4 regions of the Azospirillum himalayense genome follow, and region 4 is predicted to be linked to each of the others. Evidence: riboswitches for the same ligand, from Rfam matches in the RefSeq annotation. Region 4 holds a riboswitch; each other region holds the start of a gene.
What was found. A riboswitch is a leader RNA that binds a small molecule or an ion and turns the genes downstream of it on or off. The one in region 4 is predicted to bind thiamine pyrophosphate.
Positions count from the first base shown of each region.

Region 1: linked by a shared signal. The riboswitch ahead of ACFPMG_RS21180 (LuxE/PaaK family acyltransferase) and the one ahead of thiO (glycine oxidase ThiO) in region 4 are both predicted to bind thiamine pyrophosphate.
Region 2: linked by a shared signal. The riboswitch ahead of ACFPMG_RS18355 (ABC transporter substrate-binding protein) and the one ahead of thiO (glycine oxidase ThiO) in region 4 are both predicted to bind thiamine pyrophosphate.
Region 3: linked by a shared signal. The riboswitch ahead of thiC (phosphomethylpyrimidine synthase ThiC) and the one ahead of thiO (glycine oxidase ThiO) in region 4 are both predicted to bind thiamine pyrophosphate.

Region 1 is NZ_JBHSLC010000045.1:115,732-123,553, reverse strand. Features, by position in the region: gene ACFPMG_RS21190 (acetylornithine deacetylase/succinyl-diaminopimelate desuccinylase family protein) at 32-1,315, shown strand; gene ACFPMG_RS21185 (DUF5672 family protein) at 1,331-3,055, opposite strand; TPP riboswitch at 3,385-3,514, shown strand; gene ACFPMG_RS21180 (LuxE/PaaK family acyltransferase) at 3,591-4,670, shown strand; gene ACFPMG_RS21175 (acyl-CoA reductase) at 4,667-6,130, shown strand; gene ACFPMG_RS21170 (ABC transporter ATP-binding protein) at 6,142-6,912, shown strand; gene ACFPMG_RS21165 (ABC transporter permease) at 6,912-7,658, shown strand; gene ACFPMG_RS21160 (ABC transporter substrate-binding protein) at 7,666-7,822, shown strand, end outside.
Region 2 is NZ_JBHSLC010000036.1:137,667-145,488, reverse strand. Features, by position in the region: gene ACFPMG_RS18370 (ABC transporter ATP-binding protein) at 1-215, opposite strand, end outside; gene ACFPMG_RS18365 (branched-chain amino acid ABC transporter ATP-binding protein/permease) at 212-1,951, opposite strand; gene ACFPMG_RS18360 (branched-chain amino acid ABC transporter permease) at 1,944-2,828, opposite strand; gene ACFPMG_RS18355 (ABC transporter substrate-binding protein) at 2,836-3,990, opposite strand; TPP riboswitch at 4,060-4,157, opposite strand; gene ACFPMG_RS18350 (STAS domain-containing protein) at 4,319-4,696, shown strand; gene ACFPMG_RS18345 (DMT family transporter) at 4,701-5,597, opposite strand; gene ACFPMG_RS18340 (phytoene desaturase family protein) at 5,828-7,822, shown strand, end outside.
Region 3 is NZ_JBHSLC010000119.1:3,166-10,987, forward strand. Features, by position in the region: gene oxlT (oxalate/formate MFS antiporter) at 1-1,226, shown strand, start outside; gene ACFPMG_RS33630 (hypothetical protein) at 1,299-1,487, opposite strand; TPP riboswitch at 1,692-1,804, shown strand; gene thiC (phosphomethylpyrimidine synthase ThiC) at 1,921-3,762, shown strand; gene oxlT (oxalate/formate MFS antiporter) at 3,845-5,143, opposite strand; gene ACFPMG_RS33645 (glycerate kinase type-2 family protein) at 5,398-6,660, opposite strand; gene glxR (2-hydroxy-3-oxopropionate reductase) at 6,920-7,822, opposite strand, start outside.
Region 4 is NZ_JBHSLC010000096.1:76,458-84,279, reverse strand. Features, by position in the region: gene thiG (thiazole synthase) at 1-264, opposite strand, end outside; gene thiS (sulfur carrier protein ThiS) at 485-694, opposite strand; gene thiO (glycine oxidase ThiO) at 691-1,860, opposite strand; TPP riboswitch at 1,852-1,955, opposite strand; gene mgtE (magnesium transporter) at 2,002-3,441, opposite strand; gene ACFPMG_RS27180 (STAS domain-containing protein) at 3,739-4,041, shown strand; tRNA gene ACFPMG_RS27175 (tRNA-Leu) at 4,162-4,248, opposite strand; gene lipB (lipoyl(octanoyl) transferase LipB) at 4,374-5,102, shown strand; gene ACFPMG_RS27165 (hypothetical protein) at 5,106-5,492, opposite strand; gene ACFPMG_RS27160 (acylphosphatase) at 5,788-6,081, opposite strand; gene ACFPMG_RS27155 (DUF2189 domain-containing protein) at 6,326-7,189, shown strand; gene ACFPMG_RS27150 (hypothetical protein) at 7,200-7,559, opposite strand; gene ctaD (cytochrome c oxidase subunit I) at 7,568-7,822, opposite strand, start outside.

The DNA.
Region 1 (7,822 bases), on a different contig from region 4:
CCGCGCGACGAATTGTGCGTGGGGGTGATGCATGCCGCTCGACCACCGGGAGTCGCTGTTCCGCCGCATCGCGGAGCGGCGCGACGACCTCGTCGCGCTGACCCGCGACCTGATCCGCATCCCCACCGTGAACCCGCCCGGCGACGTCTACACCGATTGCGCGGAGTTCCTCGGCCGGCGGCTGGCCGGGCGCGGCTTCGCCGTGGAGTATGTGCGGGCCGACGGGGCGCCGGGCGACAGCGACCGCTACCCGCGCACCAACGTCGTCGCCCGCATTGAGGGTCGTGAGCCCGGCCCCTGCGTGCATTTCAATGGCCACATCGACGTGGTGCCCGCCGGCCAGGGCTGGACGGTCGATCCCTTCGAAGGGGTGGTCAAGGACGGGCGCGTCTACGGCCGCGGCGCCTGCGACATGAAGGGCGGCATCGCCGCCTCCGTCATCGCCGTGGAAGCGATCCTGGAGGCGGGCATCCCCTTTCCCGGCGCGCTGGAAATCTCCGGCACGGTGGACGAGGAGTCCGGCGGCTACGGCGGGGTCGGGCATCTCGCCACGCTCGGCTACTTTTCCCGCCCGCGGGTCGATCACGTCATCATTCCGGAGCCGCTGAACGTGGACCGGGTGTGCATCGGCCACCGCGGCGTCTGGTGGGCGGAGATCGAGACCAAGGGCCGCGTCGCGCACGGCTCCATGCCCTTTCTCGGCAACTGCGCGGTGCGCCACATGGGCGCCGTGCTGCACCGGATCGAGACGGAGCTGATCCCCCGGCTGGCTGCCAAGCGCACGGCCATGCCGGTGGTCCCGGAAGGGGCGCGGCAGTCCACCCTGAACATCAACGCCATCCATGGCGGACAGCCCGAGGATCACGGCGGCCTGCCCAGCCCGATGGTGCCCGACCGCTGCCGCATGGTCATCGACCGCCGCTACCTGATCGAGGAGGACCCGGAGGAGGTGCGGGCGGAGATCACCGGCATCCTGGAGGATCTGCGCCGCGAGCGCCCCGGCTTCGACTACGAGCTGCGCGAGGTTCTGGCCTTCCTGCCCACCCTGACCGACGCCGACGCGCCGGTGGTGCGGGCGGTGGGGGCGGCCATCGAAACGGTGCTGGGCCGCCCGGCGGCGCAGGTGGTGTCCCCTGGCACCTACGACCAGAAGCACATCGCGCGGGTCGGGCATCTGAAGGACTGCATCGCCTACGGCCCCGGCATCCTCGACCTCGCCCACCAGCCCGACGAGTATGTGGACATCGACGACATGGTCCATTCCGCGCAGGTCATGGCGATGGCCGCCCTGTCGCTGCTGCGGCGGGAGGTGTAGGGCAAAGAGCGCCGGCTATTTCCAGGTGACCCGGCCGCCGACCTCCTCGGCGATGAAGTCCGCCCAGCGTTCGCGCTCCCCCAGGAGGTTTGCCGGGAAATAGTCGTTCAGCTCCACGGACTGCCAGCGGTAGCCGGGACGGTTGAAGAGGTCGCTGCCCTCCGCCAGGAAGCGCGGCACGTCGATGCCGTCGAGGATGTCGTCGCGGTTCAGCTCCTGGTGCGAAAAGCTCTGGATCTTGTGCCGGATGGCGGCGTCGTCGCCGATGTAGGAGAAATGCCAGCCCGCGTGGGGCAGGATGTCCACGTAGGGCGGACGCGTCTCGGGGGTGTAGCGGTCCAGCGTGCCACGGCTCTCGCGGATCTGCTGCGGCGTGGTCATCCGGGCCATCAGCCCGCGGACGGCGACGGGGAAGACCGAGAAGTTCTCGCCCTCCACGTTCATGAAGTTGACCTTGAAGTAGAACAGCGGCACGCGGAACCCGGCGATCATCGCCGAACTGTCGCGCAGCGACGCGACCGAGCGGGCGCGCAAAATCTCGTCCACGTCGGAGACGACGACGATGTCGTCCGGCTCCACCTTGTCCAGCCCGAGCGCGATGGCGTTCCGCTGCGCCCGCTCGCGCACCCAGGGATTGTCGGTTTCCGGGAAGTCGGGGGCGACGACCAGCTTCACCTTGTCCAGGAAGGGCAGGAAGCGGTCGCGCTCCTCCATGAAATGCAGGGGCTTGGGCGCGCCGGTGAAGGTCTGCTTGGCCTCGACGATCACGAACTGGTCGACCGTGTCGTACAGCTCGCGGAAGCGCAGCTCCAGAAGGTCGAGTTCGTTGTGGAAGGTGAAGCAGTCGTAGATCTTCGGCTGGCGGCGTTGCGGCGCGGCCACCGCCGGCCAGCGCGACCCCGGCGCCGCCGTCGTCTGCACGGCGTCGGCCAGGGCCAGCACATAATCCCGCTGCACGCCGGTCGTCCATTCGGTGATCTGGGAGCGCAGGAACGTCTCGTCCCGCCGCGCCACCAGCTTGCGGACCATGGAGGTGAAGGGGGCCTTGCGTCCGGACAGCGCGAGGCTGGTCATCAGGTCGGTGTAGTCGCGCCTGTCGAGAAGCGGGCCGTCCATGACCTCGATTCGTTCCTCCAGCGCGCGGTCGCCCAGCACCTTGCCGAAGTTGAACAGGCCGTGGAAGCCGAAGGCCGGTCCCGGCACCGGCGTGCGTTCGAAGGCGAAGCGGTCGGCCACCGCCTCCGGGGCGAAGCGGATGCCGGCCTTCTCCAGCGCCGGGCGCTCGGTCCGGCAGATGACGTGGTCCTCGGGGATGCCGGCTTCGAAGGGCAGGTCGCGCAGCCGGTCGAGCAGGGCGGCGGAGCGCAGGGAGAAGCCGCCGTTCCCCACCGTCATGCCGTCTTGGTACCAGCCCCAGCGGGCGCCGATGTAGTCGAAGGCACGGAACTCCTCCGTCCAGGCCTGCGGGTCGGCAACGAAGCCGTCCCACTGCGCGATCAGGACATGACCCGTCGTCACGAGCCGGCGCAGGCGGACGTTGATCGTGTCCGAATAGTCGTCGATGTCGTGGATCGGGGCGATGCGGTGGAAATCGACGCCCGGAATTTTCGGGTCGCTGTCGGAGAGCAGCAGGACGCTGGAGAAGCGGCAGGCGGCGATGCTGTCGCGGATGGCCATCTCGACCAGGGCGTGGTTCGCCGTGTCGGCGAACACCAGCGTGCAGTCGTCGATCCTCACCATGCCGTTCCCCGTTCTGCCGCCGGCTTCAGCCGCCCGCGGGCGCGGATCCTATCACGGCGGTTGTGGGGCTGCCACGGGCGGCGTTGGTCGCCTTCGGTCCCGACCTCCTTGACGGGCGGGGGCGTCGCATTCGACGTCAAATCCCTCTCCCGCCCCGGGAGAGGGGGCCCGCGGAGCGGGCGGGTGAGGGTCATGCAAGGATCAAGGCGCCGATTCTCGGCGGTACCCTCACCCTTCCTTCTCCCGGGACGGGAGAGGGGCTCCAAAGGCAATGCTTCCGTTCGTTAACCCGACCTCCTTGACGGGCGGGGGCCGGTCCCTTAGCTTGCGAATGTTCCCTGGGGGGCCTCGCTAGGAGGCTGAGACTCCGCCGGTCCGGCGCTTTCATCCGGACAACGCGGTGACCCATCGAACCTGATCCGGGTCATACCGGCGTAGGGACGGGACTGAAGGGCGGCACGGCGTACCCCCATTCCATCCAGACACCGCTTGTCCCGGCAACAGTTTGTTGGCGCTGCAAAAGGTGTGTGCGGACGTGACCGAAGCCCGACTTGTCGAAGACCTGCTGGCCTTCATCGCCGCCGGAGAGGCGGACGAGGAGGCGTTCAACCGTATGGCGCTGGCCGTCTTCGCCCACCAGTTCGAGACCAACGCCCCCTACCGCCGCTTCGCCACCCAGCGGGCGCGCACCCTGCGCACGGTGAAGAGCTGGCGCGACGTGCCCGCCGTGCCGATCAGCGCCTTCAAGGACCTGACGCTGAGCGGACGCCCGCCGGAGGAATGCCCGCACGTCTTCATGACCAGCGGCACCACCAAGGGCGTGCGCGGCAAGAGCCACCACCCGACGCTGGCGGTCTACGACCGCTCGATGACCGTCAATTTCCGCCGCCGTTTCATGGGTGAATGGGACCGGCTGCGCATGGGCATCCTGTTCCCGACCGAGCAGGCGATGCCCAACTCCTCGCTCGCCCATTATCTGGCGTTGGCCAAGAGCGCGTTCGGGACGGATGAGAGCCGCTATTTCGTCTCCGACGCGGGGCTGGACGTGGACGGGGCCATCGCGGCGCTGTCCCACGCCGAGGAAACCGGCGAGCCCTACGCCCTGCTGGGGGCGAGCTTCAGCGTCGTGCATCTGATGGACGCGCTGGCCGAGCGGGGGCGGAGCTTCGCCCTGCCGGCGGGAAGCCGCATCCTCGACACCGGCGGCTTCAAGGGCCAGTCGCGGGAGATGGCGGCGGAGGAGTTCTACGGCCGCCTGTCCGCGACCTTCGGCGTGCCGCGCCGGCTGTGCATCAACATGTACGGCATGACCGAGCTGAGCACCCAGTTCTACGACGACGGCAACGAGACCTGCCCGTCGGTGAAGTCCGGCCCGCACTGGATACGCAGCCGTGTCATCAACCCGCTGACCGGGCAGGAGGTGCCGCGCGGCAGCGTCGGCGTGCTGGTCCATCACGATCTGGCCCATTTCAACTGCGCCTCCGCCATCCTGACCGAGGACGCGGGGGTGGAGGTGGAGGGCGGCTTCCAGCTTCTCGGGCGGGCCGACGGGGCGGACGCCAAGGGCTGCTCCATGGCGGTCGAGGACTTCCTCAAAGCGGCGCGGGCCTCATGACCGTTGGCTTGATGGAGCGCGCCGGGCATCTGCCGGGGCTGTCCGCCGACGCCGTGGACTGGCGGACGCTGACCTTCCGGCGCGGCGCCGAGACGCTCGACGTCGCGGTGCCGGTGCTGAGCGAGGCGCAGATCGCTGAATTGGCAACGCGGGTGCGGACGAACGCGCGGACTTACCTGAGAAGCCGCACCGTCGCACAGATCGCCGCCGCCATCGACCGCGCCGTCGCCCGGCTGCTCGACCGTGACGACCCGTGGCGGCGAAAGGCCGAACGTCTGCTGCCTCTGGTCACCGGCTACGACGGGGAGATGGTCCGGCTGGGGCTGACCGGCTATCTGAAGACCTTCCGCGGGCCGGAGCTGCGGAAGTTCATCGCCGAGGATTTCGCCAACCCGGCGGTGCTCGACGATTTCCAGCCCGTGCCCAAGGGCGGTTTTGCCCGCGCCTTCGGGCCGGAGCTGCTGCTGCATGTCTGGGCGGGCAACGTGCCGGGCCTGCCGCTGTGGAGCCTGATTTCCGGCCTGCTGGTGAAGGCCGGCACGGTCGGCAAGCTGCCGAGCGCCGAGCCGCTGTTCGCCGGCTGGTTCGCGCAGATCCTGGCGGAGATCGACCCGCAACTGGCCGACTGCATCGCCATCGTCTGGTGGAAGGGCGGCGACGCGGCGACGGAGCGGGCGTGGCTGGGCCGCGCCGACACGGTGGTCGCCTATGGCGGCAACGACGCGCTGGAGGCCATCCGGGCGCGGGTGCCGATCACCACGCGCTTCCTGCCCTACGGCCACAAGATCAGCTTCGGCATGGTCGCCCGCTCCGCGCTCGACGCCGGGAAGGCGGGCGCGGTGGCGCGGCAGGCGGCCTACGACGTGGCGCGCTACGACCAGCAGGGCTGCTACTCGCCCCAGACCTTTTTCGTGGAGCGCGGCGGGCGGGTGTCGCCGCGGGAGTTCGCCGGCTATCTGGCGCACGAGCTGGACGCGCTGGGCAGCAAGTTCCCGCGCCGCCCCCTGTCGATGGGCGAGGCGGGCGGCGTCGCGTCCTGGCGCAACGCGGAGGAGACGAAGGGCTTTGCCGACCCCAGCCGTGCCCTGCTCGGCGATCCGGCGGGAAGCTGGGCCGTCGCCTACACCGACGCCGCAGACGGCCTCTCGCCCTGCGGGCTGAACCGCACGGTGACGGTGGTGGCGGTGGACCGGCTGGCCGACGCGGTGCCGGGGCTGGCGCCCTACCGCGCCTTCCTCCAGACCGTGGGCATCGCCGCCGCACCGGAGGAGCTGTTCATGCTCGCCGGGGCGCTGGGAGCCGTGGGGGTGACGCGCCTCTGCGCGCTCGGCCGCATGACCGCGCCGGAGGCGGGCTGGCACCATGACGGGCGGTTCAACCTGCTGGACCTCGTCACCATGACCGAGATCGAAGGCTCGGCGGAACGGGCGGCGGACACCTTCGCCCCCTACACGGATTGAGGCGCCCGGCCATGAGCTTCGTCAGCATCGTACAGGCCGGCTACGGCGTCCCGAGCGGCGGCACCATCCTGGACCGCATCGACTGGACCATCGGGGAGGGCGAGTTCCACGCGCTGGTCGGGCGCAGCGGCTGCGGCAAGACGACCCTGCTGAAGCTGGTCGCCGGGCTGCTGGCCCCCTCGACCGGCAGCGTCCGCATCCAGGGGGAGCCGGTGCGGGGGCCGGGCGCCCAGGTCGGCTTCGTCTTCCAGGCCCCGACGCTGCTTGAGTGGCGGACGGTGCTCGACAACCTGCTGTTGCCGGTGTCGCTGACACGCCGCCCGCAGCCGGCGGACCGCCGCAAGGCGGAGGAGCTGTTGGACCTCGTCGGCCTGTCCGGACTCGAAGGGCGCTACCCCAGCCAGCTGTCGGGGGGGCAGCAGAGCCGCGTCGCGCTGGCCCGCGCGCTGGTCACCGAGCCGCCGCTGCTCCTGCTTGACGAGCCCTTCGCCGCGCTCGACGCCATCACGCGGGAGGAGTTGCAGGACGACCTGCTGAAGCTCTGCGCCCGCCACCGCACCACCGTGCTGTTCGTCACCCACGACATCGCGGAGGCGGTCTATCTGGCCGACCGGGTGGCGGTGATGGAGGGCGGGCACCTGCGCCACGCCCTGCCGGTGCCGCTGGCCCGCCCGCGCGGGCGCGACGTCCGCTACGGCCCGCGCTTCAACGCCCTGTGCCTGGAGCTGCGCCACGCCATGGATGGCAAACCCGACCGAGCGGCGCTGGAGCGCGCGTCGTGATGGTGCGCCTCGCTTCCGCCCTGCTGCTCGTCCTGCTGCTGGCGGGGTGGGAGGTCTATTGCCGGGTGGCGGGAGTGTCGGCGCTGGTGGTGCCGCTGCCCTCGGCGGTGCTGCGCACGCTGTGGGACGGGCTGGCCGGGGGCTATCTGCTGCCGCATCTCTGGGTCACCACGGCGGAGATGGCGATGGGCCTCGCCGCCGGCTGCACCATCGGCTTCCTCGCCGGGGTGCTGCTGGGCGAGGTGCCGGTGCTGCGCCGCCTGTTCTACCCCTACATCCTCGCCAGCCAAGTGGTGCCGAAGCTGGCGCTGGGGCCGCTGTTCATCGTCTGGTTCGGTTTCGGCATGACCTCCACCGTCGTCATCACGGCGCTGATCTGCTTCTTCCCGCTGCTGGAAAACACCATGACCGGCCTTCAGCAGGTCGATCCCAACAAGCGGGAGCTGTTCCGGATGCTGCGGGCGACGCGCCTGCAAACCCTGCTGCGCCTGAAGATCCCCTCCGGCCTGCCGGTGATCCTGGCGGGCCTGCGCGTCGCCGTGGTGCTGGCGCTGGTCGGCGCCGTCGTCGGCGAGTTCATCGGGGGCCGGCAGGGGTTGGGCGCCTCGATCATCGCAGCGCAGGGGATGATGGATTCGACCATGATGTTCGCCCTGTTCATCGTCATCACGGTGCTGGGCATGATCGTTTATCAGGCCACCGCCGGGCTCGAACGGTGGCTGCTGCGCCGTCCGTGGAAAGGATAATCACACGATGTTCGGGTTCCTGCGCACTTTGGGTGCCGTCGCCGTTTCCGCCTTCCTGCTGTCCTCCCCCGCGCTGGCGCTCGACAAGGTGACCGTGGCGGGCTGGAGCCAGCCGATCAGCGAGATCACCAACCTGCTGGCCGAGCCGGATAAGGGCTTCTTCA
Region 2 (7,822 bases), on a different contig from region 4:
GCGCCGATCTCCTCGCCCGCCAGTCGGATACGCCCACCCATCGCCGGGACGAGGCCGAGGATGGCCTTGAGCAGCGTCGACTTGCCCGCCCCGTTGGCGCCAAGCAGGGCCACCGCCTCGCCTGCCGCCACGGACAGCGACAGGCCGTCCACGGCGACCGCCCCGCCATAGCCAGCGGTCAGCCCCTCGACCTGCAGCAGGGGAGTCCCCGTCATACCCCCTCCCCCAGGTAGGCGGCGACCACGGCGGGATCGCTGCGCACCCCCTCCGGCGGGCCGGCGTAGAGCGGGCGCCCCTGATCCAGGCACAGCACATGGCCGGCGAGCGGCAGCAGGAAGCCCATGTCGTGCTCCACCACCAGCAGCGCGGTGCCGGTGGTGACGATGGCGCGCAGGTGACCGGCCAGTTCCGCCTTCTCCCCGTCGGTCAGCCCCGCCGCCGGTTCGTCGAGCAGCAGGACGGCGGGCTGGCGGGCCAGCGCGCGGGCCAGTTCCACCCGGCGGCGCAGCGCCGCGGGCAGTCCGGCGCAGGGCTTGGCGGCGAGGTCCGCCGCGCCCAGCCGCTCCAGCGCCCACAAGGCGTGGGCCTCGGCTTCGGCGATCGAGCCGTCGCGCTCCAGCCGCGCCGCGGCCACGGCGGCCAGGACGCTGGCGCCCTCGGGCAGGCTGACCGCCTGGAAGGTGCGGGCGATCCCGGCGCGGGCGATGCGGTCGGGCCGCTGTCCCGCCAAATCCACATTGCCCATCAGCACCCGCCCGCCATCCGGACTCTCAAGGCCGGAGATCAGGTTGACCAGCGTTGTCTTGCCGGAACCGTTGGGGCCGATCAGCCCGGTGATGGTCCCGGCCTCCAGCATCAGCGACACGCCGTCCACCGCCCGCACCCCGCCGAAGCTTTTGGTCAGCCCCTCCACCCGCAACAGCGGCCCCGTCGGGATGGCCGTCTCCGGCGGAGCTTCGGGCTTCGGCTCCGGCGCCGGGCGGGTCGGGAACAGCCGGTCGAGCAGGCCGGTCAGCCCATGCGGCGCCAGCACGATGGTGGCGAGCAGCGCCACGCCGTAGACGATCAGATAGCTGCGCTCCAGGAAGCGGAACCACTCCGGCAGGTGGAGCAGCAGCACCGCACCCAGGATCGCCCCGGCCACCCGCCCCCGCCCGCCGACCACAGCGATGGTCAGGACGGAGACCATCACGGGGAACTCCAGCACCTCCGGCGAGACGACGCGCTGGGTGTGCACGGCCAAGGCGCCCGCCGCCCCGGCATAGACAGCGCTCAGCGCGAAAGCGGCCAGCCGCAGCCCGCCGACGTCCAGACCCAGCGTTCCCGCCGCCAGCGGGTCGTCGCGCACCAGCGTCAGCGCCCGCCCCCAGCGCCCGCGCGCCAGCCTCCAGGCCACCAGCCCGCCCAGCGCCACGAAGCCCCAGACCACCGCCGCCAGCGGCAGGCCGCGCGGCACCGCCCAGCCGAACAGGACGATGCCCGGCACCCCCGGCAATCCGTTGGCGCCGCCGGTCAGGCCGGGGCTGTTGACCGCCAGCAAATGGACGACCTGCGCGATGCCCAGCGTCGCCAGCGCGAAGTAATGGGATTCCAGCCGCAGCACCGGCAGCCCGACCAGCAGGGCCAGCAGCAGCGGCACCAGAAGCGACACCGGGAAGGTCGCGGCAAAGCCCCACCCCCACTGGCTGCCCAGGATGCCGGTCGCGTAGGCCCCGATCCCGAAGAAGGCGCCGTGAGCCAGCGACAGCGCCCCGCCCAGCCCGAACACGATCTGGAACCCGATGGCGGCCAGCGCGTACACCCCCGCCACGGTCAGCACGCGCAGCCCGTAAGGCGACGCGTACAGCAGCGCGTACGCCACCAGCACCGCAAGCATCATTCCTTCCCCCGCCCAGCGGGGGAGGGTCAGGGTGGGGGCCAGCGCCCGCAACTTGCGCACGCCCTTACGCACGGCGCCGCGCCGCCTCACCGAACAGCCCCTGAGGGCGGGCGAGCAGGATGACCAGCAGCGTCGCGTAGAGCAGCCCCAGCGCCACCGGATAGGACAGCACCGACGACACCCCCACCTCGAACAGCGCGATCAGCAGCGCGCCGGCCACCGCTCCGGGGACGGAGCCCCAGCCACCGATGGTCACGGCGATGTAGGCCTTGAGGATCAGGTCGCCGCCCGCCGTCGGCGTGACGAAGTAGCGGTTGGCGAGCAGCAGCCCCGCCGCTCCGGCGAAGGCGGTGCCCAGCGCGAAGGTGATCAGGATCATCGCCGCCACCGGCACGCCGCAGGCCCGCGCCATCTCCGGGTCCTGCGCCGTGGCGCGCAGGCGGCGGCCGAGCTGGGTCCGCCCGAACAGCCACTGCTGCCCGGCGATCAGCAGCGCCGCTACGGCGATGATCGCCAGCGACTGCTCCGCCACCACCAGCCCGCCGAGGTCCAGCGTCCCCCCGCTCAGCAGCGGCGGGGCCGCCCGCGGCTCCGGCCCGAACAGGACGGAGGCGCCGTTCTGCAGGATGATGCCCGCCGCGATGGTGCTGATGAAGACCGCCACCGGCGGGCGGCGGCGCAGCGGCAGATAGGCCGCCGCCGCCAGCAGCAGCCCCAGCCCGGCCATCAGCACCAGCACCACCGGCAGCAGAAGCAGTCCGGGCAGCGGCAGATACCCCGGCAGATAGGGCGCCAGCGCCACGCCGAGCAGCCCGCCGGCCATCACGAGATCGCCCTGCGCGAAATTCACCGCCGCGGTGGCGTTCAGCACCAGCACGAAGCCCAGCGCGACGAGCGCGTAGGCGGCGCCCAGGGCCAGGCCGTTGACGAGAAGTTGCAGGGTGATCAAGGCTTGCTCACTTCACCGCCCCGGTCACCACGCCTGTGACGTTGTCGTACCGCTTGGCGATCGCCGGCACACGCGAGGCACCGTCGTAGCAGACGATCACGGCGGAATGCGCCATGTTGCCCTTGCCGTCCGACTTGTAGGTCATGGCGAGGCCCCGGTGGGTCCCGATGGACAGGGCCTTCCGCACCGCTTCCGCGCTGTCCGCACCGCCCTGCACCGCCGCAAGCACCATGCGGATGCCGTCATACTGGCCGAGCGCGAAGGCATCCGGCTCCGCGTTGAAGGCGGCGCGGTAGGCGGCGGTGAAGGCCTCCACCTCCGGGCTGCCGCCGGAGACCGGCGAGGCCGCCGTCTCGGCGCAGACGCCCTTCAGCTCGGCCGGCTCCAGAAGCGCCGCCGTGCTCGGCTGGTGCATGGCGGAGCCGGCGACGATCGGCACCGCCACCCCGTTGGCCGCCGCCTGCCGGATGAACAGGGCGGTCGGGCCGGAATGCAGATGCAGCACCAGCACGTCGGGCTTGGCGGCCAGCGCCTTGGTCAGGACCGGCAGCAGATCCTTGGCGGCGGGGTCCACCCCCTCCTCGAACACCGGCTCGACGCCGAGCTTTTTGAAGGCCTGCTCCAGATGGGCCTTGCCGCTCTGCCCGTAGGCCGTCGTCTGGTAGATTACCGCCGGGCGCTTCTTGCCCAACTCCTCCGTCACGTAGCGGGCGTGGGCCTCCTTGGTCACGGCGTCGCCGGGAAAGAAGCGGAAGACCCAGGGGTTGCCCTGCTCGGTGATGCTCGCCGTGCCCGACACGGTGATCAGCGGGATGCCGTAATCCTGGGCCAGCGGCAGCATCGCCAGCATCTGCGTGCCCAGCATGCTGGCCGCCACCGCGGTGACCTTGCCGCCCGCCGCCCGCTCCAGCGCCGTGACCGCGGCCTCCGGCGAGGTGCCGGTGTCGATCACCTCCGACCGCACCGCCACACCCGCGGGCGCGTCCTTCAGCGCCAGGACGGCGCCGTTGCGCTGGCTCGTCCCCTCCAGCGACAGGAAGCCGGTCAGCGGCACCAGCACGGGGACCGAGGCCTCGCCCGCCAGCGCCGCACCGGACAGGAGGGACGCCGAAAAGGCCGCCGTAAAAGCCGTTGCCGAGAGGATGGAAAGGAAGCGCCGCATGGATGTGTCTCCTCCTGCCCGGCGAAGAACCGCGCGAGGACGAGGAGGCCAGGGGTGTAGCGGCGGCACAGCCTCGAACGCTTGGCTCCCTTCGCTGGCATGACCCAGATCAGGTTCGATGGGTGTGGTCTCAGCCCGCCTTGCGGCAGGCACCCCAGCCGTTCGTGTGCACAGTGTGAGCCCGGCGCGCGGCTGTCAAGCGGCGGCCCGGCGCCTTTTCACAATTTCGCAACGCAACAGACACCGGGGAGTCGCGCTTCCCGTGGTTCCTTCCGCCGCTCCCGGCCCGCGCTGGACCGTCGCCCCAACCGGAAAGTCGTCACGAAGCATGCGGGCCACCCCGTCGCACAGCACCGTCGTCCTGCACCCCTTCGCCACGGCGCAGGGCGGATGCGGGCTGCGCGCTGTCCTGTCGGGGCGGATCGACCACGCAGCCCTGCCCGGCCTGACGCCCCTGCTCCGCCGCGCCGCGGACGCGCAGGCCCTGACCCTGCGCGTCGATCTGGGACGGGTGGAGTTCCTCGATTCCTGCGGCATCGGCATTCTGCTGGCGCTCCGCAACGCGGTGCTCGACCGCGGCGGCGCCATTGCCTTCGAGAATCACCCGCCGCGAATCCGGCGCGTGCTGGAGCGCAGCCGGATCATCGCCTTGACGGACTCCCCGCTCGTCATCGACGGCGGGGTGGCGCTTCCCGCCGCCGCCTGACCCGTCAGCCGCCGCGGCGCAGCGTTTCCCGATACAGGATATAGAGCCCGCTGGCGATGATGATCCCCGCCCCGGCCAACACGGTGGGGGTCGGCACGTCGCCGAAGACCAGGAAGCCGAGCAGGGTCGCCCAGATCATCCCCGTATACTCGAAGGGCGCCACCACCGCGGCGCGGCCCAGGCGGAAGGCCTGGGTCATCAGCACCTGCGCCGCGCCGCCCAGCGTGCCGACCAGAAGCATCAGCCCGAGGTCGAACCCGCCCGGCTGCACCCAGTCGGGGATCGCCGCCACGCCGCTCACCACCGTGGTGGTCAGCAGCAGATAGACGACGATGGCCGTGTTGCTCTCCGTCCGCGACAGGCCGCGCACCGCGATCATCGCCAGCGCGTAGAAGAAGGCCGCGGCCACACCGACGAGGATCGGCAGAAGCGGCGCGTCGGCCTCCGGGCGTGCCATCACCACCACGCCGCCGAACCCGACCAGCACCGCCGCCCAGCGCCGCCATCCCACCGGCTCGCCAAGCAGCGGCATGGACAGCGCCGTAATGAACAGCGGCCCGGCGAAGCTCAGCACATAGACCTCGGCCAGCGGCAGGTGCTTGAAGGCGTAGAAGAAGCAGCCCATCGACAGCAACCCGGCCAGCGAACGGAAGACGTGGGCGATCGGGCGCCGCGTGCGCATCCCGCCCCAGCCGCCGCGCGCCACCGAGATGCCGCCGACCAGCACCACCGCCACCACCGACCGCGCGAACATGAGCTGCGCCACCGGATAGCCGCCGCTCAGATATTTGATGAGCGTGTCCATGCCCGCGAACAGGAAGATGGCCAGCAGGAAGCAGCCGATGGCGCGGCGGGTGTCGTCGCTGGCGGTGGCAGCGGGAAGAGCGGCGGCTTGGGTCATGTTTGCACAGTATATGAGCAACCTGAACCCTGCCCAATGCCGCAACCGCAGGTCTGGCCCGCGCAGTTGCGCCCGCGGGACGCCGGCGTTTCACGCTTCGTGAATCGACGTTCGGGCGTTTGGCGAAGCGAAGCCGGCCTTTCGCGGATCGGCGCTGGCCCCGGCCGATGCGTTGGACAGTCTGGCGGGCGTCACCACCGCAAGGGTCCGCCATGCTCCCGTCAAAGCCTATGCTCCAATCGATCCGCATCCTCGTCGGCGTCTCGCCCTGGATCGCCTTCGGCGTCCTCCAGCCGGCGGGCCATCCGGCGTCCGCGCTGGCGGCCCTGCTGCTCAGCCTGACGCTCTGCGCCCATGACCGGCGGCGGGGTTCGCTGAAGGCGCCGGAACTGGTGGCGGTCGCTTTCTTCGCCGCGCTGCTGCTCACCGGGCCGCTGGAGCACATGGGTCTGGTCATCCATCTCGCCCTGGCCGGCATGGCTTTCGCCTCGCTCGCGCTGGGCCGTCCCTTCACCCTGCCCTATGCCCGCGAGACGACACCGCCCGGTCTGTGGCACCTGCCGCAGTTCGTCGCCGTCAACAAGGCGGTCACCGCGCTGTGGGGCGTGGTCTTCCTGGCCGGCGCCGCCGGCTTCGCCGTCGCGGCGGAGGTCGGCGTCTTCACCTCCGCCCTCGCCACGCTGGCCGGCCTGCTGGGGAGCCGCCGATTGCCGGACTGGCTGGTCAACCGGGCCGTCGCCCGCCGGCTGGCCGAGCGGGAGCCTCACCCCTGGCCCGCGCCCGCCGTCCTCGGACAAAAGAATGGTGTCGTCGTTGTCGGCGCCGGCATCGGCGGGCTGACCGCGGCGGCCCTGCTGGCGGAGGCCGGGGTTCGCGTCACCGTTCTGGAGGCGCACGACCGCCCTGGCGGCTATTGCTCCTCCTGGGACCGCAAGGTCCGGCTGCGCGACGGGACGACGGGCCGCTTCATCTTCGACGCCGGCGTGCACGACGTCAGCGGCACCCGTGCGGACGGTCCGGTCGGGCATCTGCTGCGCACGGTCGGCGTGGCGGAGCGGGTGCGTTGGCAGCCGGTGAGCCGCGGCATCGTCCGAAGCGGTGTCCTTGAGCCGCTGCCCAACGACGCCGCGGCGCTGGCCGCCCTGATCGCGCGGGAGCATCCCGGCAGCGCCGCCGGGGCCGCCGCCTTCCTGGAGGAGATGCGCGGGGTTTACCGCGACCTCTACCGCGGCTGCGCCGAGACCGGCCTCCCCCACATCCCGCGCGACGTCGCGGCGATGCGCGCCTATCCGCTGGAGTGCCCACAGGCCTTCCGTTGGCAGGACCGCAGCTTTCTGGAGATGCTGGAGCATTATGTGCCCAACGCCGGAGCCCGCGCCTTGTTGTCCAGCCTGACCGGCTACCTGTCGGATCGGCCGGAGCGGCTGGGCGCCACCCAGATGGCGCCGATCTTCGGCTATGTCTTCAACGGCGGCGCCTATCCGGAGGGTGGATCGCAGCGGCTGGCCGATGCGCTGGTCGAGGCGATCCGCGCCAAAGGCGGCGAGGTGCGGCTGCGCACCCCCGTCCGCCGCATCCTGGTCGAGGACGGCCGGGCCGCGGGGGTCGAAACCATGGACGGGGAGCGCATCGCCGCCGCCGCGGTGATTTCCAACGCCGACGCCCGGCGGACCCTGCTGGAGTTGGTGGGGGAGGTGCATCTGCCCGCCGGGAGCGCGGACCAATATTGCGCGCTGCGCCCCTCGACCTCCGCCTTCCTGGTCACGCTGGCGCTGGACATCCGTCCCGACCTGCCGGCCATGACCTTTCTGAAGGATGCCGGGATGGCGCTGGCCCTGCCCTCCGCTCATGACGCCGCCCTGGCGCCGCCGGGCTGCGCCTCGCTGACGCTGATGCGGCTCGACCCGGCGGGCGGCACCTGGGACCGCTCCGCCCCCGACTACCGCGCGCGGAAGACGCTGGAGGGCGACGCGATGATCGCCGCGGCCGCCACGATGATCCCGGATCTGGAGCGCCATATCCTGCACCGGCAGGACGCCAGCGCCGCCACCTTCGCCCGCTACGTCCACACGACGGAGGGGGCGATCTACGGCACCGATCCGGCGCTTCCCGCCAAATCGCCGGTGCCCGGCCTGCTGCTGGCCGGCGGCGGGGTCTTTCCCGGCCCGGGGGTAGAGGCCTGTGTCATCTCGGGCCGCCTCGCCGCGGAGGCGCTGGTCGGGTCG
Region 3 (7,822 bases), on a different contig from region 4:
CGGCCAACATCCAGTACGCCTGGACGCTCTTCGTGCCGGAAATCCAGGCCACCCATGGCTGGACCCGCGCCTCGATCCAGACCGCCTTCACCGTCTTCGTCGTCGTCCAGACCTGGCTGACCCCCATCGAAGGCTATTTCATCGACCGTTACGGCCCCCGCGCCATCGTCGCCTTCGGCGGCGTGATGACCGGCCTTTCCTGGATCATCGACAGCTACGCCGGCTCGCTCGGCATGCTCTATGTCGGTTCGGCCATCGGCGGCATCGGCGTCGGCTGCGTCTACGCCACCTGCGTCAACAGCGCGCTGAAGTGGTTCCCGGACAAGCGCGGCCTCGCCGTCGGCCTGACCGCGGGCGGTTACGGCGCCGGCTCGGCCGTGACGATCCTGCCGATCGCCAACATGATCCACTCCTCCGGCTATCAGGCGACCTTCTTCTGGTTCGGCCTGCTGCAGGGCACGATCATCCTCATCGCCGCCTTCTTCCTGCGCGCCCCGCAGAAGGATCAGGTGAAGGCCTCGACCAAGGTCCTGCAGTCCCGCCGCGACTACACGCTGAAGGAAGCGCTGCAGACGCCGGTCTTCTGGGTCATGATGCTCATGTTCATCTGCACCGTCTCGGGCGGTCTGATGGCGGTGGCCCAGCTCGGCGTGATCGCCCATGATCTGGGCGTGAAGGAAGCCCCGATCAGCCTGTTCGGCATCACCATGGCGGCTCTGCCCTTCGCGCTGATGCTCGACCGCGTGATGAACGGCATCTCCCGTCCGCTGTTCGGCTTCGTCTCCGACCATATCGGCCGTGAAGCGACGATGTTCATCGCCTTCACCTTCGAAGGCCTCGGCATTCTGATGCTCAGCCGCTTCGGCCACGACCCGATCATGTTCCTGATCCTGTCGGGTCTGGTGTTCCTGGCCTGGGGCGAAGTGTACAGCCTGTTCAGCGCGACTTCGGCGGACACCTTCGGCACCAAGCACGCGGCGAAGATCTACGGCGTGCTCTACTGCGCCAAGGGCGTCGCGGCCCTGCTGGTCCCGCTGGGCAACCTGCTGATGGAAGCCACCGGCACCTGGGCGACCGTGCTCTACATCTGCGCCACCATGGACCTCATCGCGGCCTTCTGCGCCATCGCGGTCCTGCGGCCCATGTTGCGCAAGCATCACGCCCGAAACGCCGAACTCGCCGCCCAGCAGGGTGCGGGTGGGCTGGCGGTGCAGCCCGGCCACTGATCGGCCCGCGAAACTTCAGGTTTCTTGTCTCGAATGACGGCCGCCGCGCGCATCCCGCGCGGCGGCCTTTTTTCAGTCCAGGAAGAAGGGACGGTTGTGGCCCTCGCCGGACTGGTTGAAGCGGTCCGACGACCAGAGACCGTCCGGCTGCTCGTCCTGCGGATCGGCGTTCCACTCGTCGTCCTCCCGCATCAGCAGGGTCAGGCCGTGGCCCATCAGGCCGGCCAGGGCGACGAAGGCGATCATCTGGGATTCGAGCATGGGACGGGCTCCGGGCACTCGGGAGGGGGCGTTGCTTCTTGTTGTTGTGATGCAGCATAGTCGCCCGGCTCAGGCTGCGCAATAGGATTTTGTATACCAGATAATGGATACCAGAATCGCGTCAATTGCGTTGGTCGGGTTGGATTCGCCGTGAATCGGACCGTGAATCGCATTGACGTGGGTGGGGCGGATGGTTCAGCATGGCCACGTTCCAAGGGGAGCCCCATAGCACGGGGCTGAGATGATGCCGTAAGGCGCCGAACCCTTTGAACCTGATCCGGGTCGTACCGGCGTAGGGACAGGAACAAACGGGCCACGGTCACGCGCATCCCCATCGCGCACCCCTTTTTGGGGACCGCTCCGGTCATCCGTTCTGCCGCTCCGTCACACCCGGGTCTCCAACGATCCTATGTGCGATGGAGATCCACTGCAGATGCCCGACACTCTTCCCCCCGCTTCCCAGAAGGCCGCGCCGTCCGACCATTTCTCGGTGACGACCGGCCCGCTGCCGTCGTCCAGCAAGGTCCATGTGGCCGGGGAGCGCTTCCCCGACCTGCGCGTGGCGATGCGCGACATCCATGTCGGCGGCGGCGAGCCGCCGGTGCGCGTTTACGACACCTCCGGCCCCTACAGCGACCCCGCCGTGCAGACCGACATCCGCCGCGGCCTGGCGGAGCTGCGCCGCTCCTGGATCGAGGCCCGCGGCGACGTGGAGGCCTATGAGGGCCGCGAGGTCCGTCCGGAGGACGACGGGCTGCGCGTCGGCGAGACGCGGGCCGTGCCCGTCTTCGATCGCGCCGGGCGCCGCCCGCTGCGCGGCAAGCCGGGCCGGGCGGTCACGCAGATGGCCTACGCCCGCGCCGGCATCGTCACGCCGGAGATGGAGTACATCGCCGTCCGTGAGAATCTGGGCCGCCAGCGGCTGGCCGAGGCGGTGGCGCGGGACGGCGACGACTTCGGCGCCTCCATCCCCGACCATGTGACGCCGGAGTTCGTGCGCGACGAGGTGGCGCGCGGGCGGGCGATCATCCCGTCCAACATCAACCACCCCGAATCGGAGCCGATGATCATCGGCCGCAACTTCCTCACCAAGATCAACGCGAACATCGGCAACTCCGCCGTCGCGTCCTCGGTGGGGGAGGAGGTCGACAAGATGGTCTGGTCGATCCGCTGGGGCGCCGACACCGTGATGGACCTGTCCACCGGCCGCAACATCCACACCACCCGCGAATGGATCCTGCGCAACAGCCCGGTCCCCATCGGCACCGTGCCGATCTATCAGGCGCTGGAGAAGGTCGGCGGCAAGGCCGAGGACCTGACCTGGGAGATCTTCCGCGACACGCTGATCGAGCAGGCGGAGCAGGGGGTGGACTATTTCACCATCCACGCCGGCATCCGTCTGGCGCACATCCCGCTGACGGCCAAGCGCACCACCGGCATCGTGTCGCGCGGCGGCTCGATCATGGCGAAATGGTGCCTGTCCCACCACCGCGAGAGCTTCCTCTATGAGCGGTTCGAGGAGATCTGCGAGATCATGAAGGCGTACGACGTCGCCTTCTCGCTGGGTGACGGCTTGCGCCCCGGCTCCATCGCCGACGCTAACGACGCCGCCCAGTTCGCCGAGCTGGAGACGCTGGGCGAGCTGACCAAGATCGCCTGGAAGCACGACGTCCAGGTGATGATCGAGGGGCCGGGCCATGTGCCCATGCACAAGATCAAGGCCAACGTCGACAAGCAGCTGGCGCTGTGCGGCGAGGCGCCCTTCTACACGCTCGGGCCGCTGACCACGGACATCGCGCCCGGCTACGACCACATCACCAGCGCCATCGGCGCCGCCATGATCGGCTGGTTCGGCACGGCGATGCTCTGCTACGTCACGCCGAAGGAGCATCTGGGGCTGCCGGACCGCGACGACGTCAAGGTGGGCGTGGTCACCTACAAGATCGCCGCCCACGCCGCCGACCTCGCCAAGGGCCATCCCGGCGCCCAGGAACGCGACGACGCCCTGTCGCGCGCCCGCTTCGAGTTCCGCTGGCGCGACCAGTTCCACCTGTCGCTCGACCCGGAGACGGCGGAGCGCTTCCACGACCAGACCCTGCCGGCGGAGGGGGCGAAGGTCGCGCATTTCTGTTCGATGTGCGGGCCGAAGTTCTGCTCGATGAAGATCACGCAGGAGGTGCGGGACTACGCCAACTCCGGCATGGCCGAGATGTCGGAGAGCTTCCGCGCCAAGGGCGGGGAGATCTATCTGGAGGAGGGGCAGGCTGCGGAATAGCAACTGAATCGAAAAGGGGACGCCCTCGCGGGCGCCCCCTCGCTTCGGCTCCTTCCCCAAGCGGGGGGAGGGGAAGAGAGCGTCAGGAGGTTGCCGTCACGCTCCGGCCGCTGCGCGCGCCCAGCGATTCGGCGGCCATGCGGTTGCGCATCGGGCGCAGGACGAACAGCGCCAGCACCGCGGCCAGCGCGTTGACCGCGGCGGCGAGCAGGAAGACGGCATGCCAGCTTCCCGTGGCGTCGGCGATGATGTTGGCGAAGGGGATCAGCAGCGCCGCTGTGCCCTTGGCGGTGTAGAGCAGCCCGGCGTTGCTGGCGGCGAACTTCGATCCGAAGGTGTCGGCGCAGCAGGCCGGGAACAGGCTGTAGATCTCGCCCCAGGCGAAGAAGACCAGACCGGTCAGCAGCACGAAGGCCACCGGGTCGCGGCCGTAGAGGCTGAGCGCGACGATGCCCACCGCCTCGATGGCGAAGGCGATGAACATGGTGTTCTCGCGCCCGATGTGGTCGGACACCCAGCCGAAGAAGGGGCGGGTCAGCCCGTTCAGCACCCGGTCGATGGACAGGGCGAAGGTCAGGGCGGGCAGGGTCAGGCCGAGGATGCTGACCGGCGCGTGGGCAAGCCCGAAGTCCTGGGCGATCGGGCCGAGCTGGGCCGTCGCCATCAGCCCGCCGCCGGCCACCATGACGAACATGGCGTACATGACCCAGAAGACCGGGGTGCGGACCATCTGGCTCGGCGTGTATTGCCGCTGCGCGGGCGGTGCGGCGAAGCCGCCGCGGGCGAGGGGAGCGGAGGGCGGGGCGACCAGCAGCCAGGCAAGAGCGAAGACCACCAGCCCCTGTCCCAGACCGAAGGCCATGAAGGTCGCCTCGTAGCCCGAGGTCTCGATCATCGTGGCGATGGGCACCACCGTCAGGGCGGAACCGGCTCCGAAGCCCGCCGCGGTGATGCCGGCGGCCAGACCGCGCCGGTCGGGGAACCATTTCAGCGCGTTGCCCACGCAGGTGCCGTAGACGGCGCCCGCCCCGATGCCGCCGATGGCCGCCGCCACGTAGAGCACGAGCAGCGAGTCCGCCACCGCGTTCAGCGCCCAGGAGGCGGCGCAGAGCAGCGAGCCGAACAGCACGACGATCCGCGGGCCGAAGCGGTCGACGAACCAGCCCTCGACGGGCACCAGCCATGTTTCGGTGACGATGAAGATGGTGAAGGCCACCTGGATGGCCGCACGGCCCCAGCCGTGCTTGTCGTCGATGGGTTCGACGAAGAGGGTCCACCCGTACTGGAGATTGGCGATCATCGACATGCAGATGACGCCGGCAAGCAACTGCATCCAACGCCCGCCGACAGGCAGGGCGCTTTGCGCACCGGTTTGGCGCATATGGTTCCTCCCGGATGGTCCGCGATCTCGTTCTTGTCCTGGCGCGCGCGGGGTGCGTTCGGTGCCCGACCGCTTCGCTTTATCCTTCGAACGGGGCAGCCCGGCTGCATGCTGTTGGCATGCCAGACGCCATATTCGTGATGCCTTGACGGTGAGTGTGGCGGATAATCCGTGAGGTCATCAACAAATTTTCGTGAGCGGGAGCCGCTCTGGCCGTAAGTGATATATCAAATCGGCCGGCGGCGCCTCACCGCTTACACGACCAGAACCGCGCGGAAGTCGTTGACGTTGGTCAGGGTCGGTCCGGTCACCAGCAGGTCGCCGAGCGCGCTGAAGAAGCTGTAGCCGTCGTTGTCGGCCAGCCGTTCCTTGGCGTTGACGCCGGCCTCGGCGGCGCGGGCCAGCGTGTCGGGAGTGAGCAGGGCGCCGGCGTTGTCCTCCGTCCCGTCGATGCCGTCGGTGTCGGCGGCCAGGGCGTGCACGCCCTTCATGCCGTCCAGCGCCACGGTCAGCGCCAGCAGGAACTCGGCGTTCCGCCCGCCGCGGCCCTTGCCGCGCACGGTCACCGTGGTCTCGCCGCCGGACAGCAGGACGCAGGGCTTGGCCGCGGGCTGGTCGTGCTCGACGATCTGGCGGGCGATGCCGGCATGGACGAGCGCCACCTCGCGCGACTCACCCTCCAGGGCGTTGCCGAGGATCACCGGGGTGACGCCGGCCTTGCGGGCGACCTCCGCCGCGCGCTCCAAAGCCATCTGCGGGGTGGCGACCAGGATCGTGCTGACGCGCTCCAGCCGCGGGTCGCCGGGCTTCGGACTCTCGTCGCGCCCGGCCAGCAGATGGTCCATGACCGGCTGCGGCGGGGTGATGCCGTACTTCTCCAGCACGGCCAGCGCGTCGGCGTAGCTGGTCGGGTCGGGGACGGTGGGGCCGGAGGCGATCACCGACAGGTCGTCGCCCGGCACGTCGGAGATGACCAGGGACACCACCCGCGCCTTGGTCGCGGCGGCCAGCCGCCCGCCCTTGATCGCGGACAGGTGCTTGCGCACGCAATTCATCTCGGTGATGTTCGCGCCGGAGCGGAGCAGCGCCTTGGACACCGCCTGCTTGTCGGCCATGCTGATGCCCGGCGCCGGCAGGGCAAGCAGGGCGGAGCCGCCGCCGGAGATCAGGCAGAGCATCAGGTCGTCGGGGCCGAGCGAGGCGGCGATGTCGAGGATGCGCCTTGCCGCCTGTTGGCCCGCCTCGTCGGGGACGGGGTGCGACGCCTCGACCACCTCGATCCGCTCACAGGGCACGTTGTGGCCGTAGCGGGTGACGACCAGACCGGACAGCGGCCCTTTCCAGTGATCCTCCACCGCCTTCGCCATGGAGGCCGCGGCCTTGCCGGCGCCGACGACGACCGTGCGCCCCTTCGGCGGTTCCGGAAGATGCGGCGGCACGCACAGCGCCGGCTGCGCCGAGGCGACGGCGGCGCGGAACATGTCGGTCAGGAGCGCGCGGGGATCGGTGGTCGTCATGGTCTGGTTCTGTCCCTTCCCTGAGCCGCGCCGTTCACCGGCGCCGGTCCTCATGTGCTGGGAATGCTAACGGATTTGGCGCAGGGGGCAATGGGGAGGGTGTCTTTCCCTCTCCCGTCCCGGGAGAGGGTGGCCCGAAGGGCCGGGTGAGGGTAAGGCCGAGGATCAGCGATCCAATCTCGGCGGCACCCTCACCCTCCCGCCGCCATGCGGCGGGCCCCTCCCTCTCCCGGGGCGGGAGAGGGAATGTCAGGCACCCTCACTCCGCGGGTTCGGTCACGCGGTGGTTCTGGCCGATCTCGTGGTTGGCGAGCAGCTCCAGAGCGCGGACCATGCCGGAGTGGTCCCACGCCTTGCCGCCCTGGGCGGCGCAGGCGTTGAACAGCTCCTGGCAGGTCGCCGTGTTGGGCAGCGACACGCCGAGCGCGCGGGCGCCGGACAAAGCGAGGTTCAGGTCCTTCTGGTGCAGCTCGATGCGGAAGCCCGGATCGAAGGTGCGCTTCACCATGCGCTCGCCGTGCACCTCGAGGATCCGCGAGGAGGCGAAGCCGCCCATCAGGGCCTGACGGACCTTCGCCGGGTCGGCGCCGGCCTTGGACGCAAACAGCAGGGCCTCGCCCACCGCCTCGATGGTCAGGGCGACGACGATCTGGTTGGCGACCTTCGTCGTCTGGCCGTCGCCGTTGCCGCCGACCAGCGTGATGTTCTTGCCCATCGTCTCGAACAGCGGCTTCACCGTCTCGAAGGCCTTGTCCGGCCCGCCGACCATGATGGTCAGCGAGGCGGCCTTGGCCCCGACCTCGCCGCCGGACACCGGGGCGTCAAGGTAGTCGCAGCCCAGCTCGTTGATGCGCTGGGCGAAGGCCTTCGTCTCGATCGGGGAGATCGAGGACATGTCCACGACGATCTTGCCGGCGGACAGCCCCTCGGCGACGCCGTTCGGGCCGAACAGAGCAGCCTGCACATGGGGGGTGTCGGGTACCATGGTGAAGACGATGTCGGCCTTCTGCGCCACCTCGCGGCTGGAGCCACAGGCCGTGACGCCCTTGGCGAGCAGGTCTTCCGGGGCCGGGTTGATGTCGTAGACGAACAGGGTGTGGCCGGCGTCGGCCAGATGACCGGCCATGGGGCGGCCCATGATGCCGAGACCGATGAATCCAAC
Region 4 (7,822 bases):
GCGGGCAAGCTGCGCGGTCAGCACCGCCTCCTTGGCGGTCAGGCAGCCAGCGGTGTTGGGCAGCAGCCCGGCGCGGTCACCGATGACGTCGACGAGGCTTTCCGAATAGCCGTCCAGGCTGATGCGGCGGATGGCCAGCGTGACCAGCTCGCTGCCGCTGGCCTCCAGCGCGTCGAGCATGACCTGCTGGTTCGGGTAGCCGGCGGTGCCGAGAAACAGGCGCGAGCGGAACTCACGGCCCGCTATGGTGAGCGTGTCGTTCATGGATGTTTCCTCGATAATTGATATCCCCTCTCCCGCCCCGGGAGAGGGAAGGGACCCGCGCGAAGCGTGGGAAGGGTGAGGGTGCCGCCAAGGATCAGCGCCTTGATCCTCGCATGACCCTCACCCGCCCGCTGCGCGGGCCCCCTCTCCCGGGACGGGAGAGGGATTGGGCGCCGCCTTTGCGGGAATAACGATCGAGAGGGCGCGGCGGGTGGAAAGCTCAGCCGCCCTGTACGGGGCGAATGATCTCCAGGGCGTCGCCCGCGGACAGGGGCGTCTCGTCCCAGCGGCGGGACGGCAGGACGGCGCCGTTCAGGGCGACCGCGACCCCGCGTGTGCCCGCGGCGATCCCCCGCCCGGCCAGCAGGGCGGCGACGGTGGGGACGGCGAGGTCCTCCTCCCGCCCGTTGACACGGATGCGGGCGCTCATGCCGCGGCTCCCTTGGGCTGGGCGAAACGGTCGAGTGCGAAGGGACGGATCACCGGATCGGCCTCCCCGGTCAGGACCAGCCTCGCCACCGAATCCGCGGTGACCGGGGTCAGCAGGATGCCGTTGCGGTGGTGCCCGGTGGCGTAGACCAGCCCCTCCACCTCCGAGAGGCCGAGGATCGGGGCGTCGTCGCGGGTCCCCGGACGGAAACCGGCCCACGCCTCCTCGATGGGCAGCTCGGCGATGCCCGGCAGGGCGCGCCACGCCCCTTCCAGCAGGGCGAACTGGCCCCCGGCGGTCAGCCGGTCGTCGAACCCGCGCTCCTCCGTCGTGGCGCCGACGAGCAGCCGCCCGTCCAGCCGCGGGATCAGGTAGGTGCCGGGGGTCCACACCACATGGCGCAGCAGCGGCAGCCGGGCGTCCATGCGCAGGCAGAGCATCTGCCCCTTCACCGGGCGCACCGGCGGACGCACCGCCGGGGACAGCCCGTCGATCCAGCCCGACCACGCCCCGGCGGCCAGAACCACCCGGTCGGCCTCGAACAACCGGTCGCCGACCTGGACGCCGACGGCCCGGCCGCCGCGGACCTCGATGCGGGACACCTCGGCGTACTCGTGCACGACGGCGCCGGCCCGCAGGGCGGCGGCGTGCAGGGCGGCGGCGACCTTGCGGTTGTCGACCTGATGGTCGCCGGCGCAGAACAGCGCGCCGGCGACGCCCGGCTGGAGATAGGGCTCGCGCCGCCGCACCTCCGCCCCGCTCAGCCATTCCACCGGCAGGCCGAGCTTGGTCTGGAAGTCGTGCAGGAAGCGCACCTTGGCCGCATCGTCGGCGTTCAACGCGATGACCATCGTGCCTTCGCCGCGCAGGTCCACCGCCATGCCGGAAGCGGCCTCCAGCTCCGCCGCGAAGGCGGGCCACAGGTCCTGCGAGGCGCGGGTCAACGGCAGAAGGTTCTCTTCGCCGGGTTCGGTTTCCACGCAGGCGGCGAGCATGCCCCCCGCGGCGTGGCTGGCGCCCCGGCCGGCGGCGCCGCGGTCGAAGACCTCGACCCGGCAGCCGGCGGCGGCCAGCCTCCAGGCGATGGACAGGCCGATCACCCCGGCGCCGATCACGGCGACGGTGGGTTTTGCGGAATCAGAATGAAATAAGGGCGCGGATACCATGCGGCGGCTCCCTTCGCTGGCATTATCCAGACAGGTTCGATGGGTGTGATCTCAGCCGCGCGAGCGCATCCCGCACGGCACCCCAGCCAATGCCCGGATCATCCGGAAGAGAGCCGCCTTTGGCAAGCCCCTTTTCGTTGGTCACAACAACAAAAGCGACGCCAGCCCCAGGAAGGACAGAAATCCGATGACGTCGGTCATGGTGGTCAGGAAGACCGAACTCGCCACCGCCGGATCGACGCCCAGCCGGTCCAGCCCGATGGGAATCAGCACCCCGCACAGCCCGGCGACGAACAGGTTGATGACCATGGCGCAGCCGATGACCAAGCCGATCATCGGCTCGAACCACGTTGCGGCGATGGCCCCCACCAGCGTGGCGAAGACGGCGCCGTTGAGCAGACCGACCAGAACCTCCTTGCCCACCACGCGGGGCGCGTTGGAGGACGACAGCTCGCGCGTCGCCAGGGCGCGCACCGCCACGGTCAGCGTCTGGGTCCCGGCGTTGCCGCCCATCGAGGCGGTGATCGGCATCAGCACGGCCAGCGCCACGATCTGTTCGATGGTCGCCTCGAACAGCGAGATGACGCCCGCCGCCGCGAAGGCGGTGAACAGGTTCAGCCCCAGCCAGGAAATGCGCGAGCGCGAGGTTTCCAGCACCGAGCGGTAGATCGAGGTGTCGCCGACGCCGCCCAGCTTGCCGATGTCGTCCTCGGCCTCCTCGTCGATGATGTGGACCACGTCGTCGACGGTGATGACGCCGATCAGCCGCCCGCCGGCATCCACCACGGGGGCGGAGACCAGGGCGTATTGGCGGAACAGGTTCGCCACCTCCTCCTGGTCCATGGTGGCGGGGATGGTGTCCACCTCCTCCGTCACCAGATCGGCGATGCGGACGGACCGCTTCTGGCGCAGCAGGCGCGACAGCGGCACCGCCCCGACCACCCGGTGCATCGGATCGACGACGAAGATGTCGTAGAAGTCCTCCGGCAGCTCATCGGTGGTGGCGCGGACATAATCGATGGTCTTGCCCACCGTCCAGAACTGCGGGACCGCCACCAGATCGCGCTGCATCAGGCGGCCGGCGGTGTATTCGTCGTAGGTCAGGTTCTCCTGGACCAGCGCGCGGTCGGCGGCCGGCAGATTCTCCAGAACCTCGCGCCGGGTGTCCTCGTCCAGGTCCTCGATGACGTCGACGGCGTCGTCGGTGTCCAGCTCCGCGACGGCGGCGGCCAGCTCCTTCGGCTCGAACAGCTCGACGATCTCCTCGCGGAGATCGGGGTTGAGGTAGCTCAGCACCTCGCCGTCGAAGTCGGGGCGCAGGACGCCGACCAGCGCCTCGCGGTCGTCGTGGCCGAGCTGTTCGATCAGGTCGGCGATGTCGGCAGGGTGCAGCGTGTCCAGCTCGGCGCGCAGATCGTCGCGCCGTCCGGCGTGCAGCCGTTCGACGATCTCCTCCACGAACTCCGGCTCAACACCGTAGGCGCGCTCCTCCTCGCCGTCCTCGCGGGGCGGGGCGGGGCGTTCGGCCGGGTGCGGCACATCGTCCTGGATACGATCCGGTTCCTGGCGGTCGGTGTGCATGGCGGCACCCTCCCTTTACGATGGCAATGCGGCGTGACGGCATGGTCCTGCGATCGGCCGACCATGGCGCACCGGCGTTTGCGGGTTGGTGGGGAGCCCTCGCGGAATCCCGCCGGGGCGCCCACCGAATATAGGTGTGCCGCTGTTTTGTCCAGCCCGGCGGACCGGTCCGGGCCCTCCGGCCTTGCGCGCAATTGCTTGCGCGGGCTTCACAATTCGTGCACCCATAATGCGCGCGGGGCTTTCCACCTCGCGCAGCCCGAGAAGAACCGACACCACCGGCCAGCGGATGTGACGATGGAGTACGCCTACACCGACATCGACGGTCAGGAGGGGATCATGCTGTCGGGGCGTTTCACCTACGACGACAGCCGCAAGTTCCACGACCTGCTGGCGGATTGGGACATCGGCGCGCGGCCCGAGGTGCGGCTGGACCTGCGTTATCTGACCTTTCTCGACTCCGCGGCAATCGGCATGCTGTTCGTCCTTGCCAACCGTTGCCGCGACGCCAAGGGGCTGGTGACGGTGCACAACGCGCAGCCCTACATCGTGCAGACCATGCGGCGCGTGGCGCTCGACCAGTATGTGGAGTTCCGCTGAGGCGGAGCGGCCCGAAAGAAACAGCCCTGATCCGGGCGGCCTGAAAACGAAAAAGCCCGCTGTGGTCCGATGGACCGGCGGGCTTTTCGTTTGTTTGCCTGATCCCCCGTTTCGGGGGGATGGTGCGGTCGAGAAGACTCGAACTTCCACGGCATCTCTGCCACAGCGACCTCAACGCTGCGCGTCTACCAATTCCGCCACGACCGCACAAGGCTGGTAGAACCGACGACAGGATCACTCCCGTCATCGGGTGGAGCGGGGGAATAGCAGATCCCCAACGACCGATCAAGCGGCGTCTCGCGTTTTTGCCAAAGAAAGTTCATAACGTCGGGATGACCGACCTCACCGCCCCCGTTCCGCCCGCCCCCGACGCCATCGGCGATGCCGTTCCCGCCCCGGCCAGGGCGGTGGAGTGGCGCATCAGCGACACGCCCGTCCCCTACCCCGACGCGCTGGCCGAGATGGAGGCGCGCGTCGAGGCCATCCGCGCCGGCACCGCGCCGGAGCTGGTCTGGCTGCTGGAGCACCCGCCCCTCTACACCGCCGGAACCAGCGCGCGGGAGGAAGACCTGCTGGAGCCGGGCCGCTTCCCCGTCTATCAGGCCGGGCGCGGCGGGCAGTTCACCTACCATGGGCCGGGGCAGCGCGTGGCCTATGTGATGCTCGACCTGAAGACGCGCGGCGCCGACATCCGCGCCTTCGTCCAGGATCTGGAGGAGTGGCTGATCCGCACGCTGGCCGCCTTCAACATCCGCGGCGAGCGGCGGGAGGGCCGCGTCGGCATCTGGGTGGACAAGGGACCTTACGGCGGCGCCCCCGGCCAGGAGGACAAGATCGCCGCGATCGGCGTGCGGGTGCGCCGCTGGGTCAGCTTCCATGGCGTCGCCCTGAACGTGGAGCCGGACCTGTCGCACTTCGCCGGCATCGTCCCATGCGGCATCAGCGAGCATGGGGTGACCTCCATCGTCGCGCTCGGCCATCTCGTCGCCATGGAGGATGTGGACGCCGCCCTGATCGCCAGCTTCGCGGAGGTCTTCGGCGGCGGGCCGGAAGGGGAATGAGCCCTACCGCTTCGGCGCCCCGGCGGGCTGCGCGTCGTTGAGGACGCGCAGATCCTCGTTGGTGATCGACACGATGGTGCAGCCGGTGCTGTCGCCGTTGCGGAACAGGTAGATCAGCTTGCGGTTCGCCTGCTTCTTCGGGTCGTGCAGGTTCAGGCCGTGACCGAAGGCGACGCCCAGGACCTCGCCTTTGAAGATGGCGCGGTAGCGCATGGGCATTTGCTCCCGGAACTGGCGGGAGGCGCAGGATTTGCTCAGCTCCTTCTCGAAGGTGCCGGCGTGCCGCCAGTCCTGGGTGGAGCGGATCGTCACCCATTGCGGCGGCAACGGGTACTGGACGACCGGCGGCGACAGCGGCAGGTCGTAGCCGCCGGGTGGCACCGGCGGCATGTGCCCCGGCTCCGTCCGGTCAAGCGGCCCCCTGGCCCAGGCGGCTCCGGTTGCCAGCACGCCGAGCGACAGGAGGGCGCCGCACAGGAGGCGAAGCGCTGATTTTGGCCTTTTGCCGCTCATCCCGACCCGAGTGCCCCCACCCTAACCCTCCCCCGCTTCGCAGGGGAGGGGACGATCCTCCCTCCCCTGCGAAAGCGGGGGAGGGCCGGGGTGGGGGCAAGGCGATCCGACCCCTCATCCACGCCCGACAGCCTAGCCCCGCCGGACTAACAGAACGCTAACCATCCCACCGTCACAGCGTCGGGCGCTGCTCGAAGACGCCCGGACCGGGATCGCGGGCCGGCTCGACGGCAATGTCGCTGACGATGGCGGCGGAAGGGCCGCGGCGGCAGGCCTCCAGCATCCGGTCCACGGCGTCCGCCGGGCCGGCGAACAGAGCCTCCACCGTGCCGTCGCCACGGTTGCGCACCCAGCCGGCCAGCCCCAGCCGATTGGCCGTGTCCACGGTCCAGCCGCGGTACCACACGCCCTGCACCTTGCCATGAACGCGGGCCAGCACGGCCTTGCGGTCTTCCTCGTCCGCCATTCCCATCCCCGGTATCGTCTCCGTACGGTCAGGACAATAGGACAAGCGCCGGTTCCGGAAAACCCGGCGCCACCCTGCGCCCTCCCCTCCCCCAATGAACAGTGCCGCCAACCATTCGTCGGCGTATCATCCGTGCATGGCGGGGCGCGGGATCTCCTGTGACCGCCGGGCCGCGACAGCGAAGGCCGCGACCGGGCACGGGCGGGCTCGCGTTCCCTGAACGAATGGTTCGGGAGGAACGGACATGACCATCCGAAACCCTGCGGAATGGGGAGCGGCTCACTTCAAATCCTGGTCCCACGGCTTGGCCGAGGCGGGCCACGCCATCGCCCCGCCGGCGCGGGATCGGGCGGCGCTGGAGCCGACCGTGCGGCGCATCCGCAGCGACGACCTGCGCGACGCGCTGAGGAAAGGGCTCCATGATTTCATGGCCTGCCGCACCGACGTCCTCTTCATCGCCCTGATCTACCCGCTGGTCGGGCTGCTGCTGGCCGAGGTGGTGTTCGACGAGAACGCGCTGCACCTGCTGTTCCCGCTGGCTTCCGGCTTCGTGCTGATCGGCCCCTTCGCCGCGGTCGGCCTCTATGAGATGAGCCGCCGGCGCGAGCGGGGCGACCCCGTGTCCTGGGTGGACGCCTTCGGCGTGGCGCGCTCCCCGGCCTTCGGGGCGATCCTGGCGATGGGAGCGATCCTGACGGCGGTGTTCCTGCTGTGGCTGGTGGCGGCGCAGCTCATCTACATGGCGACCCTCGCCCCGCTGGCGCCGGAGGGCTGGAACGCCTTCGTCCAGGCGCTGTTCACCACCCGCGCCGGCTGGGCGATGATCGTGCTGGGAATGGGTGTCGGCTTCCTGTTCGCCGTTCTGGTGCTGGCGATCAGCGTGGTCAGCTTCCCGCTCCTCATGGACCGCCGGGTCGGCGTGGCGACGGCCATCCGCACCTCCGTCCGCGCCACGCTGAGGAATCCCGAGCCCATGGCGCTCTGGGGAATGATCGTGGCGGGCGGGCTGCTGCTCGGTTCGCTGCCCGCCTTCGTCGGGCTGGTGATCGTCATGCCGGTGCTCGGCCACGCCACATGGCACCTCTACCGCCGGCTGATCCCGGAATGAGGCGGCCGGGTTAGCCGCAGGCCGGCACCTGCAAAGCAGGAAGCCCGTTCCACAGGATGGCGACCAGCGAGCCCGCGGCGGCGAGCCCGGTGAACAGGCGGATGAAGCGGCGCGGGTCCTCGCTGGTCCGCCGGCCCGGAGCGGCGCCCCACAGCGCCGCCGCCAGCACACCGGCTGCCAGAAGCAGGGCGACCGCCGTGGCGCCGAGGATCAGCACCACCGCGACGGGGTGGCCGTACAACTCCACCCCGTCCCATGCACGGGCGCAGATCAGCCCATTGATACCGTAGACCGCCGCGAAATGGACCGCCCAGATCAGGAAGGCCGACATCATCCCGGTGAAGGTCGCGGTGAACGCCGTTTTCTCCATGGCACGCCTCACACGGCCAGACGCGGGAACAGATGCACCAGCAGGAGGGACACGATCCCCTGCCCGCAGGTGTAGAGCCACACCAGCATCACGTTGTCGAAGGTGACTCGGCGCCGCGCGTGCAGCAGGCCGGCGAAGGAGCGCGCCAACGCGTAGCCGGTCATCAGGACCAGGATCACGACGTGGAAGAGCTGCCAGGAGGCCAGCATGTAGACGATGGCGCCGTAGGCACTCTCCGACGCCACGAGGCCGCTGGCGATGCG